2 regions of the Bradyrhizobium sp. BR 1433 genome follow, and region 2 is predicted to be linked to the other one. Evidence: riboswitches for the same ligand, from Rfam matches in the RefSeq annotation. Region 2 holds a riboswitch; the other holds the start of a gene.

Region 1 (3,401 bases), 160 kb from region 2:
CGCTTCCGCCGCGGCGGTCGCCTCGTCGAGCAGCGAGGCGTTGGCGACGTCGAGCCCGGTGAGATCGCAGATCATGGTCTGGAAGTTGAACAGGGCCTCGAGCCGGCCCTGGCTGATCTCCGGCTGGTACGGCGTATAGGCGGTGTACCAGGCCGGGTTCTCCAGAATGTTGCGCTGGATCACCGCGGGCAGGATGGTGCCGGAATAGCCCTGGCCGATCAGCGAAGTGAACACCTGGTTCTGCGCGGCGAGCTCGCTCATATGCGCGAGCGCCTCGGTCTCGCTCAGCGCCCGGCCGAGATCGAGCGGCGCCTTCTGGCGGATCGACGCCGGCAGCGTCTCATTCATCAGCGCCTGCAGGCTCGCGGCGCCGACCGTCTCCAGCATCGCGTTGACGTCGCGCGGCGACGGTCCGATGTGGCGGCGGACGAAATCGGTGGCGGCTTCGTTGATCGGCTTGAAGGGCGCGTTCATGACGTGATCCTCGGGGTGATCCTTTAGGCGGTGTGCGCGGCGTAGGCGGCCTCGTCCATCAGGCCGCCGAGCTCGCCCTTGTCGGCAATCTTCAGCTTGAAGAACCAGGCCTTGCCCCCGGCATCCGAATTGACCAGCGCGGGCTCGGCGGCGAGCGCGTCGTTGACCTCGACCACCTCACCGCTGATCGGTGCGTAAACGTCGGAAGCGGCCTTGACGGATTCGACGACAGCGGCGGCCTCGGCCTTCTTCAGGCTGCGGCCGACCTTGGGCAGTTCGACGAACACGACGTCGCCGAGTTGCGACTGCGCATAGTCGGTGATCCCGATCGTGGCGACGTCGCCCTCGATGCGGAGCCATTCGTGGTCAGACGTGTACAGCGTCGTCATGGGGATCGATCCTTTGGCGTTCAGCGTTTGTAGGTATTGGGGACGAAGGGCGTAGCGGCGACCTTCAGCGGCAGCCGCTGGCCGCGCACTTCGGCGAAAACGGTGGTGCCGACGGCGGAAAGGGCGGTGGGCAGGTAGCCCATCGCAACTGGCGCACTGAGACTCGGGCCGAAGCCGCCCGAGGTCACCTTGCCGATCTGCTCGGTCGAGCCGGCATCGGCGAACAGTGCGGCGCCTTCGCGCACCGGTGCGCGGCCGTCGGGCTTCAGGCCGACCCGCCGGCGCGCGGCGCCATCTGCGAATTGCGCGAGAATCTTGTCGGCGCCCGGGAAGCCGCCGGCGCGGGCGCCGCCGCTGCGGCGAACCTTCTGCACCGACCATTCCAGCGCGCCTTCGACCGGCGTCGTCGTGGTGTCGATGTCATGGCCATAGAGGCACAGCCCGGCTTCGAGCCGCAGGCTGTCGCGCGCGCCGAGCCCGATCGGCAACACGTCGGGATTGTCGAGCAGCGCGGTGACCAGGGCTTCCACCTTGTCTGCGGGCACGGAAATCTCAAAGCCGTCCTCGCCGGTATAGCCGGAGCGCGAGACGAAGCAGTCGACGTCGCCGACGCGGCGCGGACCGGCGTCCATGAATTTCATCGAACCGACATCTGCACAAAGTTTCGCCAGCACCGATTCGGCTTTCGGGCCCTGCAGCGCGATCAGCGCGCGGTCGGCCAGCGAGACGATCTCGCAGGCGTCGGAGAGATTCGCACGCAGATGCGCCTCGTCCTCGGCCTTGCAGGCGGCGTTGACCACCAGGAACAGGTGATCGCCGAAATTCGCCACCATCAGGTCGTCGAGCAGGCCACCGTCATTATTGGTGAATTGCGCGTAGCGCTGCCGTCCCGGTGCGATATCGACGATGTCCTGCGGCACCAGTTTTTCCAGCGCGAGCGCGGCATCCGCGACCTTGCCGGATTTGGCCTTCAGCACGAGCTGGCCCATGTGCGACACATCGAACAGGCCGGCTTCCTTGCGGGTGTGCAGGTGCTCCTTCAGCACGCCGGCCGCGTATTGCACCGGCATGTCATAGCCGGCGAACGGCACCATCTTGGCGCCGCGCGCGAGATGCAGCGCGTGCAGCGGGGTCTGTTTCAGCGGGGAGGTTTCGCGCGCAAGCATCACAGGGCCCTCGCGGTTCCCGCCGGGGACCTATTTCCCCTTGAGAAACCTGCAGAAAGCCCCATCTGTCGCTGTGCCTGAGAGTATTATCCCGTCGGCGGACGCATCGGGGCGAACCCCAGCGTCTCTTTCCAGATGTCAGACGTCACGCGGTCCTTTTGCCTGAGAGTTTCCGGGGCGGTTGCTCCTTCGGCGCCGGCGATAAGGCCGGTCTCTCCCGACGTGACTAGGTATAGGTAGGTAGAAAACACGGCGCCACCAAGACTGTCAACGCAGCTGCAGCAACTATCCAATGGGCTTTGTGCTGCCGCGGCAAGCCCATGATCCGCCTGCACAGTTTCTGGACACCGCAGCTGGCAATGTCTAAAAGCGTTCGGCCGGAAAATGACGCCTTTTTGCGGCTGGCCGGCCCCTTTTCCGATTGGATGAACATGAGCAGCGTCAACGACATCAGGTCGACATTTCTGAACTTCTTCAAGGAGAACGGGCACGAGATCGTGGCCTCGTCGCCGCTGGTTCCGCGCAACGACCCGACCTTGATGTTCACCAATGCCGGCATGGTGCAGTTCAAGAACGTCTTCACCGGCGTCGAGAAGCGCGGCTATCAGCGCGCCACGACGTCGCAGAAGTGCGTGCGCGCCGGCGGCAAGCATAACGACCTCGACAATGTCGGCTACACCGCGCGCCATCTCACCTTCTTCGAGATGCTCGGCAACTTCTCGTTCGGCGATTACTTCAAGGAGCGCGCGATCGAGCTCGCCTGGAATCTGATCACCAAGGATTTCGGGCTGAAGAAGGACAAGCTGCTGGTCACCGTCTACCACACCGACGACGAGGCGGCCGGCTACTGGAAGAAGATCGCGGGCTTCTCGGACGACCGCATCATCCGCATCCCGACCTCGGACAATTTCTGGGCGATGGGCGACACCGGCCCGTGCGGACCGTGCTCCGAGATCTTCATCGACCGCGGCGAGCACATCTGGGGCGGCCCTCCGGGCAGCCCGGATGAGGATGGCGATCGCTTCCTCGAATTCTGGAACCTGGTGTTCATGCAGTACGAGCAGGTGACGAAGGAGGAGCGCGTAGCGCTGCCGCGTCCCTCGATCGACACCGGCATGGGGCTCGAGCGCATGGCCTGCATCCTGCAGGGCGTTGAGAGCGTGTTCGAGACCGATCTGTTCCGCAATCTGATCGATGCCGCCGCGTCTACCCTCGGGCACGGTCCGAACGAGCAGAACGTCGGGTCGTATCGGGTGATCGCGGACCATCTGCGCTCGTCCGCGTTCCTGATCACCGACGGCGTGCTGCCGTCGAACGAGGGCCGCGGCTACGTGCTGCGCCGGATCATGCGCCGCGCGATGCGCCATGCACA
Region 2 (3,401 bases):
CCATCCGAAACCAGGCCAGCCCGGCATCCTGATCGCCGGCCATCTGGACACCGTTCACCCCGTCGGCACCATCGAGAAGCTGACGTGGCGGCGCGAAGGCAACAAGTGCTTCGGGCCGGGCATCTTCGACATGAAGGGCGGCAACTACCTGTCGATCGAGGCGCTCAGGCAATTGGCGCGCGCCTCCTTCACGACCCCGCTGCCGATCACCGTGCTGTTCACCCCCGACGAAGAGGTCGGCACGCCGTCGACGCGCGACATCATCGAGGCGGAAGCCGCGCGCAACAAGTACGTGCTGGTGCCGGAGCCCGGCCGTCCGAACAACGGCGTCGTCACCGGCCGCTATGCGATCGCGCGCTTCAATCTGGAAGCCACCGGCAAGCCCAGCCATGCCGGCGCGACGCTGTCTTCCGGCCGCTCCGCGATCCGCGAGATGGCGCGGCAGATCATCGCCATCGACGGCATGACCACCGAGGACTGCACCTTCTCGGTCGGCATCGTGCATGGCGGCCAGTGGGTCAATTGCGTCGCGACGACCTGCACCGGCGAAGCGCTCAGCATGGCCAAGCGCCAGGCCGATCTCGACCGCGGCGTCGAGCGCATGCTGGCACTGTCGGGCACCGCCAACGACGTGACCTTCAAGGTGACGCGCGGCGTCACTCGCCCGGTGTGGGAGCCCGATGCCGGCACCATGGCGCTCTATGAAAAGGCAAAAGGCCTTGCGGCAGCGATGGGTCTCGATCTGCCGCATGGCAGCGCCGGCGGCGGCTCGGACGGCAACTTCACCGGCGCGATGGGCATCCCCACGCTCGACGGCCTCGGCGTTCGCGGCGCCGATGCACATACGCTCAACGAGCACATCGAGGTCGACAGCCTCGCCGAACGCGGCCGCCTGATGGCGGCGCTGCTGGCAACGCTGGACTGACATCGATTGCACTGCACAACACGTTGGCACTGCCGGATCGAAATTTAGCCTTGTCCATTTTTAAGGCTTCGCCTACGGTCCGGCCGTCCAACGCGACGATGCGGGAGAGATCGAAGCGACAACATTCGTGTTGTTGCCTTCGGCGCCGACGGAGCAACCGCCCCGGAAACTCTCAGGCAAAAGGACTGTATCGTCAGGACGATCTGGAGAGAGACGAACATGGCCGCACATCAAGGGCCATGACGTCCACCGAAGGGGATAGTTCGCTTCTGGCCCCGGCCCGATGCGGATCAAGCTCTCAGGTACCGTGACAGATGGGGCGCCGATGCCGGTTTCACCGGTGGTTCGGCGACTCTAACCCACGGGAGCCTGACAACTATCATGCCACACATCGCGATCATCGGCGCCGGCATCACCGGCGTAACGACGGCCTATGCCCTGCTTGAACGCGGCTACAAGGTGACTGTCCTCGACAGGCATCGCTACGCCGCGATGGAAACCTCGTTCGCCAATGGCGGACAACTCTCCGCCAGCAACGCCGAGGTGTGGAACAGCGCTGCGACCATCCTCAAGGGGCTGCGCTGGATGCTGAGAAGCGACGCGCCGCTGCTGATGAACCCGAAGCCGAGCTGGCACAAATATTCCTGGATCGGCGAGTTCGTAGGCCACATCACGCGCTATCGCGGCAACACCATCGAGACCACGAAGCTCGCCATCGAAGCGCGCAAGCATCTGTTCTCGATCGCAGAGCGCGAGAACATCGCCTTCGATCTCGAACGCCGCGGCATCCTGCACGTCTATCACGACAGGGCCGGCTTCCAAGCCGGCCTCAAGGTCAACACGCTGCTGCGGCAGGGCGGGCTCGACCGCCGGCCGGTGACGCCGGACGAGATCCGCGTCATCGAACCCGCGCTGCAGACGGCCTGCTATGGCGGCTTCTTCACGCCGTCGGACGCGACCGGCGATATCCATAAGTTCACGCGTGGGCTTGCCGACGCCTGCATCCGCCGTGGCGCGAGCTTTGTCCATGAAGCCGACGTCGACACGATCGCGCGCGGCGATGACGGCTTCCGCATCGGCTGGAACGAAGCAGCTTCACATGATGCTGCGGTCGCGACGCGACAGCAGTTGCAGGCGGACGGGATCGTGATTTGCGCCGGCGTGGCGAGCCGCCACTTCGCCAGCCTGCTCAACGACCGCGTCAATGTCTATCCGGTGAAGGGCTATTCGATCACGGTGCAGCTCGATGCGCCGCAAAGCCGGAATGCGGCCCCAACCGTCAGCCTGCTCGATGAAGCTGCGAAGATCGTCACCAGCCGGCTCGGCGCCGACCGCTTCCGCGTCGCCGGCACTGCCGAGTTCAACGGCTTCAACCGCGACATTCGTGCCGATCGCATTCAACCGCTGGTGGACTGGGTGCGGCATCATTTCCCGGAGATCGATACGTCGAAAGTCGTGCCATGGGCGGGCTTGCGCCCGATGATGCCGAACATGATGCCGGTGGTTCGCGCCGGACGGATTCCGGGCGTGTTCTACAACACGGGCCACGGTCATCTCGGCTGGACGCTGTCGGCGGCGACGGCGCAGATGGTGGCCCAGGCGATCGACGATTGGCGCGACCTCGACACGCCGCCGATGGCGCCGACGTTCGGTGCCGGGCTCGACGTGCCTGCCAACGCGCGCAAAGCTGAAATCAATCCACCTTCCAGTGGACTGCTTCGAACCTCACCGGAGGAATAATCGCGGCCAACAGGACTGATTAGCTGCACCGCAAAATCCGCAGCACCGATGGCATGGGACTTGCTCAAGTTCTACCGTGAGTCTGCTACCATCTGTGCTACGGTCTGGTGTGCAACGGTCCCGCTGGGGACTTCATCGACCACAACCCAACGGATCAAATTTGCTCGGATATCTGCTTCGCCGCATCCTCGCCGCCATTCCCGTGATGGGCGTGGTGGCTCTGTTCGTGTTCCTGTTGCTGCGGCTGACGCCGGGCGACCCGGCCGCCATCCTCGCCGGCGACAACGCGACTCCCGAACAGCTCGAACGTATCAGGACCTCGCTTGGTCTGAACGAGCCGATCTACATCCAGTTCTACACCTGGATCGCCAAGTTGCTGCACGGCGACCTCGGCGTCTCCCTGATCTCGAACAAGCCGATCCTCGAAATGATCGTCCCGCGCCTCGAGCCCTCGATCTCGGTCGCGCTGGCCACCATCATCCTCTCGATCCTGGTGGCGGTGCCGCTCGGCGTGATCGCGGCGTGGAAGCACGGCACCTGGATCGACCGCTTCGTGATGGGGCTCTCGGTGCTCGGCTTCTCGGTGCCGGTGTTCGTGATCGGCTATGTGCTGATCCAGATCTTTGCGATCGATCTGCGCTGGGTTCCAGTACAGGGCTTCAAGAGCATCTCGGCCGGCTTCGGTCCGTTCTTCCAGCGCCTCATCCTGCCGACCTGCACACTCTCCTTCATCTAT

What was found. A riboswitch is a leader RNA that binds a small molecule or an ion and turns the genes downstream of it on or off. The one in region 2 is predicted to bind glycine.
Region 1: linked by a shared signal. The riboswitch ahead of gcvT (glycine cleavage system aminomethyltransferase GcvT) and the one ahead of ACSKB9_RS08205 (D-amino acid dehydrogenase) in region 2 are both predicted to bind glycine.

What each region holds. Positions count from the first base shown of each region.
Region 1 is NZ_JBPUGG010000001.1:1,781,874-1,785,274, reverse strand. Features, by position in the region: gene gcvP (aminomethyl-transferring glycine dehydrogenase) at 1-474, opposite strand, end outside; gene gcvH (glycine cleavage system protein GcvH) at 498-863, opposite strand; gene gcvT (glycine cleavage system aminomethyltransferase GcvT) at 884-2,029, opposite strand; glycine riboswitch at 2,171-2,259, opposite strand; gene alaS (alanine--tRNA ligase) at 2,461-3,401, shown strand, end outside.
Region 2 is NZ_JBPUGG010000001.1:1,617,785-1,621,185, forward strand. Features, by position in the region: gene ACSKB9_RS08200 (M20/M25/M40 family metallo-hydrolase) at 1-925, shown strand, start outside; glycine riboswitch at 1,017-1,123, shown strand; glycine riboswitch at 1,127-1,241, shown strand; gene ACSKB9_RS08205 (D-amino acid dehydrogenase) at 1,307-2,665, shown strand; gene ACSKB9_RS08210 (ABC transporter permease) at 2,826-3,401, shown strand, end outside.